2 regions of the Halomonas sp. THAF5a genome follow, and region 2 is predicted to be linked to the other one. Evidence: predicted binding sites of a transcription regulator. Region 2 holds the regulator's gene; the other holds the start of a gene.

What was found. Region 2 encodes FNR, which switches genes on or off when oxygen is low (the NO sensors DNR and NnrR bind a similar motif). Its sites were predicted from a motif close to TTGATNTANATCAA; they were not measured.
Region 1: a site for FNR is predicted at 2,732-2,745, ahead of hemN (oxygen-independent coproporphyrinogen III oxidase). Genes of this name have one in related genera too.

The regions. Positions count from the first base shown of each region.
Region 1 covers NZ_CP045417.1:178,787-184,397, forward strand. The annotation lists gene ahpF (alkyl hydroperoxide reductase subunit F) at 1-872, shown strand, start outside; gene FIU83_RS00770 (DUF6164 family protein) at 1,002-1,373, opposite strand; gene FIU83_RS00775 (hypothetical protein) at 1,384-1,980, opposite strand; gene FIU83_RS00780 (Rrf2 family transcriptional regulator) at 2,092-2,544, opposite strand; gene hemN (oxygen-independent coproporphyrinogen III oxidase) at 2,850-4,235, shown strand; gene gdhA (NADP-specific glutamate dehydrogenase) at 4,341-5,611, opposite strand, start outside.
Region 2 covers NZ_CP045417.1:658,623-664,233, reverse strand. The annotation lists gene FIU83_RS02975 (sulfite exporter TauE/SafE family protein) at 1-659, shown strand, start outside; gene hemN (oxygen-independent coproporphyrinogen III oxidase) at 755-2,110, shown strand; gene fnr (fumarate/nitrate reduction transcriptional regulator Fnr) at 2,178-2,921, shown strand; gene ttcA (tRNA 2-thiocytidine(32) synthetase TtcA) at 3,064-3,975, opposite strand; gene FIU83_RS02955 (3'-5' exonuclease) at 4,072-4,698, opposite strand; gene FIU83_RS02950 (putative nucleotidyltransferase substrate binding domain-containing protein) at 4,742-5,611, opposite strand, start outside.

The sequences.
Region 1 (5,611 bases), 480 kb from region 2:
TCTATTCCGCGCGCAAGGGCATCCGTACCGGCGTGGCCGCGGAGCGCTTCGGCGGCCAGGTGCTCGACACCTTGGGCATCGAGAATCTCATCTCCGTGCCCCGCACCGAGGGCCCGAAGCTGGCCGCGGCGCTGGAGGAGCACGTCAAGGAGTACGAGGTCGACATCATGAACCTGCAGCGCGCCGTCGAGCTGGTTCCGGGTGAGCCGGGCGGCGAGCACGAGGTGGCGTTCGAGTTCGGCGCTCGCCTCAAGGCCAAGACCCTGGTGCTGGCCACCGGCGCCCGCTGGCGCGAGATGGGCGTGCCCGGTGAGGCCGAGTACCGCAACAAGGGCGTGGCCTACTGCCCCCACTGCGACGGCCCGCTGTTCAAGGGCAAGCGCGTGGCGGTGATCGGCGGCGGCAACTCCGGCGTCGAGGCGGCCATCGACCTGGCCGGCATCGTCGGCCACGTGACCCTGCTCGAGTTCATGGACGAGATGCGCGCCGACGCGGTGCTGCAGAAGAAGCTCAGGAGCCTGCCCAACGTCGAGATCATCCTCGGCGCCCGCACCACCGAGGTGAACGGCGACGGCAAGCGTGTCGACGGCCTGACCTATGAGGAGCGCGCCACCGGCGAGCTGCGCCGGGTCGACCTGGAGGGCGTCTTCGTGCAGATCGGGCTGGTGCCTAACACCGAGTGGCTCCAGGACTCGCCCATCGAGCTCTCCGAGCGCGGCGAGATCGTCGTCGACGAGCGCGGCATGACCTCGATCCCCGGCATCTTCGCCGCCGGCGATGTCACCACCGTGCCCTACAAGCAGATCGTCATCGCCATGGGCGAGGGCTCCAAGGCCGCCCTTGGCGCCTTCGACTATCTGATCCGCAGCTGATCGCGGCCGGTCGTCCGGCCCTTCCTCGACGCCCCCGCCGGTGCTGCCGGCGGGGGCGTCGTCGTTCAAGAGACAGCGGCGGCCGTGGGGAGCGGCGAGGTGGGCGCTCAGCCGATCGGCCAGAGCCCATCAGTCAGAGCCCGACAGCCATAGAAAGGGCAGCAGCGAGAGGGCGAGCACGCCGGCGGCCAGCAGGGCCAGCAGCAGCGTGCGCAGCGGCCGCCGCCGGAGGCGTCGCCACAGGGTCGGCGCCTCGCCGCAGGCGGCGAGGCGGGCCAGTTCGTCGCGCATCCGCTCGCCGAGCTCTCGCTGGTAGGCGTCGATCAGCGCCCGGGCCTCTTCCCGCTGGGCCTCGTCGCGCAGCCAGATGGCCGCCACGCCGAGCCCCCAGAAGCCGGCGCGGGTCTCGTAGGTCGCGATCCCGTGCTCGTCGAGCAGGCGGCGCACCGCCTCGGCCTCCTCGTCGGGCACGTTGCCCAGGTGAAACAGCAGCGTGGCCATCGAGCCCTCCTTAGGAATCGCGCCCGTCGTTGCCCGGGGCGGGCGCCTGGGCGCAGAGGCGGCGCATGCGCGCGATCGCCTCGCCGGCCCCGGCCAGGGCGAAGGCCATGTACCAGGGATCGTCCTCGCCGCGCATCAGGCGCAGGCGCAGCAGCTCGCCGTCGGCCATCTCCGCAAGCAGCCGGTCCAGTTCCGGCAGGGCCAGACGCACGTAGAAGCCGCGGTCGCCGCGTTCGGTGACGAAGGCGGCGCGGCCGCTGCGTATGGGCGCGTGATCGACCCGCGCATCGGCGGGCACGCGGTTCACCGTGGCGCTCTCGGGCTGGTAGTCGTCGAGTTCCACGCGAAGCTCCAGCCAGGGCAGGTCGCAGGCCCCGGCGCTGGCGTTGACGCTGAGGATCGCATCGCCATAGCTCTGCTGGTCGAGGGCGCGGAAGTGGCGCGCCTCGCCGAGCGTGAGGGCCAGGGAGTGCCAGCCGCCATGGGCCTGGACGTCGCTGGTGTTGTAGTTCGTGGCCGCGGCAGGGCCGGCCAGCAGCAGGCCTGCCGACAGCAGCAGCATCGAGCAGAGCGGCAGGAGCGGGGCGAGACGGGGGCGGCGGGGCATGGCAGGAGCTTCCTCGGACCGGGACGCGCCGAGGCTAGCACGGAGCGGCGGGACTGTCCTGTGGGACCATCCGCATGGCGGCGGCCCCGCCCCGGGGAGACAGGGGCGCCCTCAGTCGGCGGCAGTGACGTCGTCGAGCTGCAGCAGCTGCATCAGCTGGGGACGCCGGGGGCCGAGCAGGTCGGCCAGGGTGTAGCGGTCCAGCACGGCGAGGAAGGCGCTGAGGGCCTCGGCCAGGATCGGCTTGAGCCGGCAGGCGGGGGTGATCGTGCATGCGTTGTCGTCACCGAAGCACTCGACGAGCTGGAGGTCGCGTTCGGTGGCGCGTACCAGTTCGCCCAGCGGGATGGATTCCGGACGGCGCTTGAGCACCAGGCCGCCGTTCTTCCCGCGGATGGCGGTGAGGTAGCCCTGGTGATTGAGGTCCTGCACCACCTTCATCAGGTGGTTGCGGGAGATCCCGAAGCGCTCGGCGATCTCATGGATGGTCGAGCGTTCCTCGCCCTTGACGGCCAGGTAAAGCAGCACGCGCAGCGAGTAGTCGGTGAAACGGGTCAGATGCATGGGCATTCTGGCGCCTTGCAGGACGGGGTGGGTAGTAAACGCCCCACTATAGCATCCTGCCGGCAGGGAAGGCGTTTCGGCCCGGCTTGGTCGGGATGCGAGCTCATTATAACTTATATTATATATGAATCTTATTTCCTGGGTTCAAGGTGCCGATCCCAGCCATGTCGGCGCTTTTTTCCATGTCTTGATCTGAGTCAGCTACCCCTTCGAGGGTACCGACGGGCGCGGTCGCGGCTGGCATACTTCGCCCAACGGTGACGGCTGCGGCCGCCGCCCTTCGGTTCAAGAGGCTCGATTCGCTCATGCAAGATACCCTGCCGTTCATCCGTCCCCTGGTCGAGAAGTACGACCGCCCCGGCCCGCGCTATACCTCCTATCCCACGGCGCCGCAGTTCCAGGCGGCCTTCGCCGAGGACGACTACCGGGCCGCCGCCGAGCGCAGCAACGCGGCCGCCTCGCCCAAGCCGCTCTCGGCCTACGTGCATATCCCCTTCTGCGAGAGCCTCTGCTATTACTGTGCCTGCAACAAGATCATTACCCACAATCGGCAGCGGGCGGCGGAGTACCTGGCTTGGCTCAAGCGGGAGATCGAGCTGCAGGGGGTGCTGTTCGACGAGTCGCGGCGCATGACCCAGCTGCACTTGGGCGGCGGCACCCCGACCTACCTCGATAACGACCAGCTCGGCGAGCTGATGGCGGCGCTGGACGCGGCCTTCCACTTCGCCGAGCCCGAGGAACGGGAGTTCTCGCTGGAGGTGGACCCGCGCACCGTGACTCCCGCGCAGATCCATGAGTTGCGTGCCCTGGGCTTCAATCGCCTGAGTTTCGGCGTGCAGGACTTCGATACCCGGGTGCAGGAGGCGGTCAACCGTATCCAGAGCGAGGAGCAGGTGCTGGAGCTGGTGGGGGCGGCCCGCGAGGCGGGCTTCCAGTCGGTGAGCGTCGATCTGATCTACGGCCTGCCGCTGCAGACCGTGGGGAGCTTCGACGCAACCCTGGACAAGATCATCGCCCTGCGCCCGGATCGCATCGCCACCTACAGCTATGCCCACCTGCCGGAGCTGTTCAAGGCGCAGCGCTTGATCCGCCCCGAGGACATGCCGCCGCCGGAGCGCAAGATCGAGCTGCTGGAGCTGATCATCCGCCGCCTCACTGAGGCGGGCTACGTTTACATCGGCATGGATCACTTCGCCCTGCCAGAGGACGAGCTTTCGCTGGCCAAGGAAAACGGCACCCTGCAGCGCAACTTCCAGGGCTACTCGACCCACGCCGACTGCGATCTGATCGGCCTGGGCAACACCGCCATCGGCAAGGTCGGCGACAGCTACAGCCAGAACGTCAAGGAGACCGCCCAGTACCAGGCGCGCCTCGAGGCGGGGCGGCTGCCGGTGATGCGCGGCTACCGCCTCAACGCCGACGACGTGCTGCGTCGCGATGTGATCAACGCCCTGATGTGCCACGGCCGCATCGTCTTCGCCGAGATCGAGGCGGCTCACGGCATCGTCTTTCGCGATACCTTCTCCGAGGCCCTCGAGGAGCTCGAGGAGATGGTCGACGACGGCCTGCTTTCCCTCTCCGATACCGCCATCGAGGTGCTGCCCGCCGGGCGGCTGATGATGCGCAACGCCGCCATGGCCTTCGACGCCTACCTGAGCCACAGCACCGGGCGCTACTCGCGCACCGTCTGATCCCGGCGGCCATCCCTGCTCAGGGCGGTTCACCCCGCCCAAAGCAGTGCGGCGCCCCTCGGGGCGCCGCGTGGTCTTCCGTTACTGCGATCTCGCCCGTCGGGCTTAGCAGACGCCCTGCTCGATCATGGCGTCGGCGACCCTGCGGAAGCCGGCGATGTTGGCGCCCAGCACCAGGTTGGTGGGGTCGTCGAACTCGGCGGCGGTCTCGGCGCACTGCCGGTGGATATTGGCCATGATCGCCTTGAGCTTGGCGTCGACCTTCTCCAGCGGCCACTGCTCCATGCTGCTGTTCTGCGCCATCTCCAGCTGGCTGGTCGCCACGCCGCCGGCGTTGGCCGCCTTGCCGGGGCCGTAGGCGATCTTCGCCGCCAGGAAGCGATCCACGGCCGCGGCGGTGGAGGGCATGTTGGCGCCCTCGCTGATGCAGGTCACGCCGTTGCCCAGCAGGGTCTCGGCGTCGGCCTCGGTCAGCTCGTTCTGGGTGGCGCAGGGGAAGGCGACCTCGCCCTTGAGGCGCCACACCGCGTGGCCGTCGGCCGGGTAGTCGCCCGCCGGGATGTAGCGCGCCTCCGGGTGCTGGGCCAGGTAGGCCTCGAGCGAGGTGCGCTGGACCTCCTTGAGCTCGCGCAGCAGCGCCAGGTCGATGCCGTCGGGGTCGTGCAGGGTGCCGCGGGAGTCGGAGCAGCTGACGGGATTCGCGCCGAGTGCCTGGAGCTTCTCGATGGTGTAGATCGCGACGTTGCCGGCGCCGGAGACCAGGCAGGTCTTGCCGGCGAGGCTATCGCCGCGGGCCGCGAGCATGTTCTCGGCGAAATAGACGGCGCCGTAGCCGGTGGCCTCCTTGCGCCCGATGGAGCCGCCCCAGTTGAGGCTCTTGCCGGTCAGCACGCCTTCGTAGCGGCCGGTCAGGCGCTTGTACTGGCCGTAGAGGAAGCCGATCTCGCGCTCGCCCACGCCGATGTCGCCGGCCGGCACGTCGGTGGTCGGGCCGATGTGGCGGTAGAGCTCGCTCATGAAGGCCTGGCAGAAGCGCATGATCTCGCCGTCCGAGCGCCCCTTGGGGTCGAAGTCCGAGCCGCCCTTGCCGCCGCCGATGGGCAGGCCGGTAAGGGCGTTCTTGAAGATCTGCTCGAAGCCCAGGAACTTGATGGTCCCCGCGGTCACGCTGGGGTGGAAGCGCAGCCCGCCCTTGTAGGGGCCGAGGGCCGAGTTGAACTGGATGCGATAGCCCTTGTTGACCTGCACCTTGCCGGCGTCGTCGGTCCAGCAGACGCGGAACATGATCTGCCGCTCGGGTTCGACGATGCGCTCGATGATGTTGTGGTCGAGGTAGTGGGGGCTGCGCTCGAAGAGCGGGCGCAGGCACTCGAGCA
Region 2 (5,611 bases):
CCTTCGTCTTCGGCCTGCTCGGTGGCGCCCACTGCATCGGCATGTGCGGCGGCATCATGAGCGCCCTGACCTTCGCCGTGCCGCCCAGCATGAGAAGCCCCGCCCGCCTCTCGGGACTGCTGCTCGGCTACAACCTGGGCCGCATCGGAAGCTACATGGCGGCCGGCGCCCTGGCGGCGGCCCTCGGCACCCTGATTGCCCTGAGCCCCCAGGCGCGCCTGGGGCTCCAGGCACTGGCCGCGGTGATGCTGATCCTGATGGCGCTCTACATCGCCGACTGGTGGAAGGGACTCCTCAGGGTCGAGGCGGTCGGCAGGCGGCTCTGGCATCACCTCGAGCCCGTGGGGCGGCGGCTGATGCCGGTGGTGAGGGTGCCCCAGGCCTTCGCCCTGGGCGCCGTCTGGGGCTGGCTGCCGTGCGGCCTGGTCTACTCGATGCTCGCCTGGAGCCTGGCGATCGCCGACCCCCTGCGGGGCGCGGCCCTGATGGGCGCCTTCGGCCTCGGCACCCTGCCGGCCCTGCTGGCCACCGGCCTCGCCGCGCGCCAGTTCGGCACCCTGATCCGTCACCCGGCGACTCGCACGCTGGCCGCGCTCTCGATCATCGCCTTCGCCCTCTGGCAGCTGTGGACGCTGCTGCCGGGGGCGTCGATGCACTGACCCCGCGCCGATCGCGGCTTCGCTTGACGCAGCTCAACGCGTGGCGACGGGCGCCTCGCTAGCATGAAGGCATGTTTCCCTCCAGAGGGCCGACCATGCCCGCGCCCGCGCCTGCCGCATCCGGTCACGACGTCCCCTTCGCGGCGGCCTCGCCGTCCCCCGCCTATGCCGCCTACCCCACGCCCCGGGCGATGGACGACGGCATCGGCCCGGAGGCCTATCGTCAGGCCCTCGAGCAGAGCAACGCCGCGGCGCGTCCGCTATCGCTCTACGTGCATCTGCCCTTCTGCCAGCACGCCTGCTTTCACTGCACCCGCCGGCCGGTCACCACCGCGGACCGCCGGCTGGCCGAGGCCTACCTCAGCCGCCTCGATCGGGAGATGGTGTTGATCCGCCGCCACCTGGACCCCGGGCGCGAGATCCGCGCCCTGCGGTGGGGCGGCGGCACGCCGACCTTCCTGACACTCGACCAGATGGGCGACCTGATCGACCGGCTGGATGCCCGCTTCCGGCTGGCCGCCGACCGCGACCGGGAGTACCTCATCGAGATCGACCCCCGGGGGGCCGATGTCTTCACCCTGCGCCATCTCGAGGCGCTGGGCTTCAATCGGCTGAGCCTGGAGGTGCTCGATCTGGACCCCGAGGTCCAGCGGGCGATCAACCGCGAGCAGGGGCGCGGCATGACCGAGCAGCTGCTCGACGAGGCGGAGCGGCTGGGCTTCGGCTCCGTGAACCTGAACCTGGTCCTCGGCCTGCCTCGCCAGACCCGCGACGGCTTCATCGCCACCCTCGAGCAGGTCATCGCCATGGCGCCGTCGCGGCTGTCGCTGTTCCACTACCGCCATGCGCCCGAGCGCTTCCCCGGGCAGCGCCAGATCCGGTCCGCGGACCTGCCCGCTCCCCGGGAGGTCCGGGTGATGCTGCAGGCGGCCATCGAGCGGCTCGCCGCCGCGGGCTACGTGCATCTCGGCCACGACCGCTACGTGCGCGGTGGCGACCGCCTGGTCCAGGCGCTGGCGGCCGGGCGCCGGCGCGACGACCTGGTCGGCCTCGGCGTCATGGCGGTCTCGCGGCTGGACGCCCTGCACGTGCGCAACCCGCTGCGCCTCGCGGCGTACGAGGCGGCCCTGGACCGCGGGGAGTTGCCCACCGTCGCCGGCCATCGGCTGAGCCTGGACGACCGGCTGCGCGGCGCCGCCATCGAGCAGCTGACCTGCGATCATCATCTCGACCTGTCGGCCATCGGCGAGGCCTTCGGGCTGGACGCCGAGGCCCACCTCGCCGAGCCGCTGGCACGTCTCGCCGGTGCCGAGCCGCAGGGACTGATCGTGCGCGAGGGGCCTCGGTGGCGCGTGACGCCCAGCGGGCGCCTGATGATCCATCGACTGGCGGCGACCTTCGACGCCTACCTCGACGCCCCATCGCCACAGCCGGAAGCGCCACCCTCCTAAGGGATCCTTTGCCGGTGGGGGACTATCCCCCATAATGAGCAGCGAGCCACCCGTCATGGAGGAGAGCATGCCCGATCCCGCAACCGGCAGGCGCCGCGCCCTGATGAACGAGACGCGCTGCCAGACCTGCAGCCTGAGCTCGCTCTGCCTGCCGCTGGCGCTCGAAGTGCAGGACATGGACCAGTTCGATGCCATCATCCGTCGCCGGCCGCCATTGAAGAAGGGCGAACCCCTGTTCCGCCAGGGCACGCCCTTCACCAGCGTCTTCGCGGTGCGCTCGGGCAGCCTCAAGCAGGTGACCACCGAGGGCAGCGGCGAGGACCAGCTGACCAACTTCTACCTGCCCAGCGAGCTGGTGGGCCTCGACGGCATCGACGAGGAGCGCTACCCGGGGACGGTCGTGGCGCTGGAGACCACCACGGTCTGCGAGATCCCCTTCGATCGCCTCGACCGCCTCTCCGAATCCCTCCCGGAGCTGCGCGGCCAGCTCTACCGCAGCATGAGCAAGGAGATGCGCGACGACCGCCGCATGATGCGCCTGCTGTCACGCAAGACCGCCGACCAGCGCCTGGCGACCTTCTTCGCCAGCCTCTCCGACCGCTTCCGCCGCCGCGGCTACTCGCCCTACAGCTTCCGGCTCTCCATGTCCCGGGCCGACATCGGCAACTACCTGGGGCTCGCGGTGGAGACCGTCAGTCGCATCCTGAGCCGCTTCCAGACCCAGGGGCTGGTGGCCGTCTCCGGCCGCGAGGTCAACATCCTCGACCTGGAGGCTCTGCTCGAGGTCGCAGAGCAGGAGGGCTGTCGCTGACAGCGCCAGGCAGGGTGCTGACTGAACCGCCGCGTATCCGCCATCAACGAAGAAACCCACGGGACTCGACATCCCGTGGGTTTTTCATTGGCTTCCTCGACACCTGCCGCCCGTTACTGAGCCGCCGGGCGCTCGGCGCGACTCACTCGTTGTGCAGGTCGATGCGATCGGCCCGCATCTTGGCCTGCTTCTCCTCCAGCCCGGCGAAGTCGAACAGCTCGCGGTCGGCCAGCTGCGAGGGCGCGACGTTGGTCACCGCCTTGAACATGCTCTCCAGGCGGCCGGGATGCTTGGCCTCCCACTCGGCGAGCATCTCCTTGACCACCTGGCGCTGCAGATTCGGCTGCGAGCCGCACAGGTTGCAGGGAATGATCGGGAAGGCCATGCGCTCGGAGAATTCGGCGATGTCGGCCTCGCGGCAGTAGGCCAGCGGGCGGATGACGATGTTCTTGCCGTCGTCGGAGAGCAGCTTGGGCGGCATCGACTTGAGGCTGCCGCCGAAGAACATGTTGAGGAACAGCGTCTCGAGGATGTCCTCGCGGTGGTGGCCCAGGGCGATCTTGGTGGCCCCGATCTCCTCGGCGTAGCCGTACAGCGAGCCGCGGCGCAGCCGCGAGCAGAGCGCACAGGTGGTCTTGCCTTCCGGGGTCTTCTCCTTGACCACCGAGTAGGTGTCGCGCTCGAGGATGTGGTAGTCCACGCCGAGGCCGTCCAGGTACTCGGGCAGCACGTGCTCGGGGAAGCCGGGCTGCTTCTGGTCGAGGTTCACCGCCACCAGCGAGAAGTTCACCGGCGCGTTGCGCTGCAGGTTCCGGAGAATCTCCAGCATGGTGTAGCTGTCCTTGCCGCCGGAGAGGCACACCATCACCTTGTCGCCCTCGCGGATCATGTCGAAGTCGATGATGGCATTGCCGACCTGGCGCCGCAGGCGCTTCTGCAGCTTGTTGAACTCGCGCCTGGCCTGGGCGTCGGGCGCCTCGGCAGACGGGGTCGACGGCTCGGCCGGGGCGGCCTCATCGGCGGGACGGGGATCGAAGGTCACGGCATCTTGCATGGTCGGGGCGCTGCCAGGGCAATCGGGGAACGGAAAGGGCGCCTATCCTACCACTCTGCCGCGAGACTGGCGACGCGCCCCGCCCGTGCCGCGGAATCAGCCGCAGCGCTCTACCCCGAGCGCATCGCGGGTCAGGCGCAGATGGATCAGCGCCGCGGTCACGGCCTCCCCGAGCGCCGTGTGCCGCCCCATCACCGGCACCCCCATTCGCCTGGCCACCTCCTCGAAGCGCGGCCGGGTGGCGAGCTCGGGGTGCTGGCGACGCAGCCGGCGATAGTAGGCCTGGGCCACGTCGATGCGGGCGTTGGGCAGGTCGAAGCCGAAGCGCGGCCGCAGGTAGCGGTTGAGCAGCGTCAGGTCGTCGTCGAGGCGCCAGCCGATCAGCGGGCGGTTGCCGGCGAAGTCCAGGAACTGCGACAGGGCCTCGTCGATCCCGGCCCCCTCGGCCAGGTCGATGCCGCGCAGGCCGTGCAGGCGGATCGAATCACCACTCAGGCTGGCGGGCGGCGCCAGCCGCAGGTCGAGGGAGTCGCTGGTCAGCACCCGGTCGCCGCGAAGGCGCACCGCCGCCAGCGACAGCAGCTCGGCACGACGCGGGTCGGGACCGGTGGCCACGCAGTCGATGGCGACCAGCTCCTCGCCGGTATAGGGCGCGAAGAGCCAGCCATGATCGCCGCGTGCCTGTCGGCGTCGATCGGCGGCGCGGCGCAGGGCCCTGAGCATCAATAGAACCTCCGTGTGTCGTGGTCGGTGAACGGCGAGCGGGTCAGGAGTACTCGAGGTGGAAGCGATGGGACAGCCGCTGCTTGAACTCCTTGACGATATGCAGGGCCTCGCGGAGCAGGTCTCGCTCGAGGGAGGAGAGCGCCTGCACCACCACCCGGTCGGGCGCCTCGTCCCGGCCCTCGGGCTCGTCGAGGCGGGCCAGCTGCTGGCGAAGCCTCAGCTCGGTGAACAGCGACAGGGCCTCGCCCAGGTCCTCGGCGAAACGCTCCTCCAGGCGGCCGTCGGCGACCAGCGCCTCGAGCCGCTCCAGGGTCGAGGTCGCCGTGATGCGCCGCTCGAGTGCCAGGGTGCGCACGCCGTGGACGATGGGGAAGATGCCGCCCTTCTTGATGTCGACCCCGTGCTGGGGCTTCTTCAGCGACCCGAACAGGGTCAGCGGCGTAGAGAAGCGCAGCGCCGTGCGGGCGAAGTAGGAGAGCAGGATCTCGTCGCGGCTGCAGCGTTCGAAGAGTTCCTCGCGCAGCCGCGCGAGCAGCGCGGCGTTGCCGGCCACCGCGTGGGCGTCGAGCAGGATCGCCAGGCGCATCAGGCTCTCGCCGTCGCGCTTGGCCGCCCACTGGGCGATGCGCCCGCGCCACTGGCTCTCGGTGCCCACCCACTCGGGGTTGGAGACCATGATGTCGCCGGGACAGGGCGGGTAGCCCAGCTCGATCAGCGTCTCGGTGAGGCGCTGCATCTGCGCCGCGCAGTCGGGCCAGTCGAGGTCGTCGGTGAGGATCAGGCCGTTGTCCTGGTCGGTCTTCAGGATCTGCTCGCCACGCCCCTCGCTGCCCATCACCATCAGGCAGCTGTGGTCGTGGTAACGCTCCTCGATCAGAAAGCCCCAGGCCTTGTTCATGATGCGCCCGTT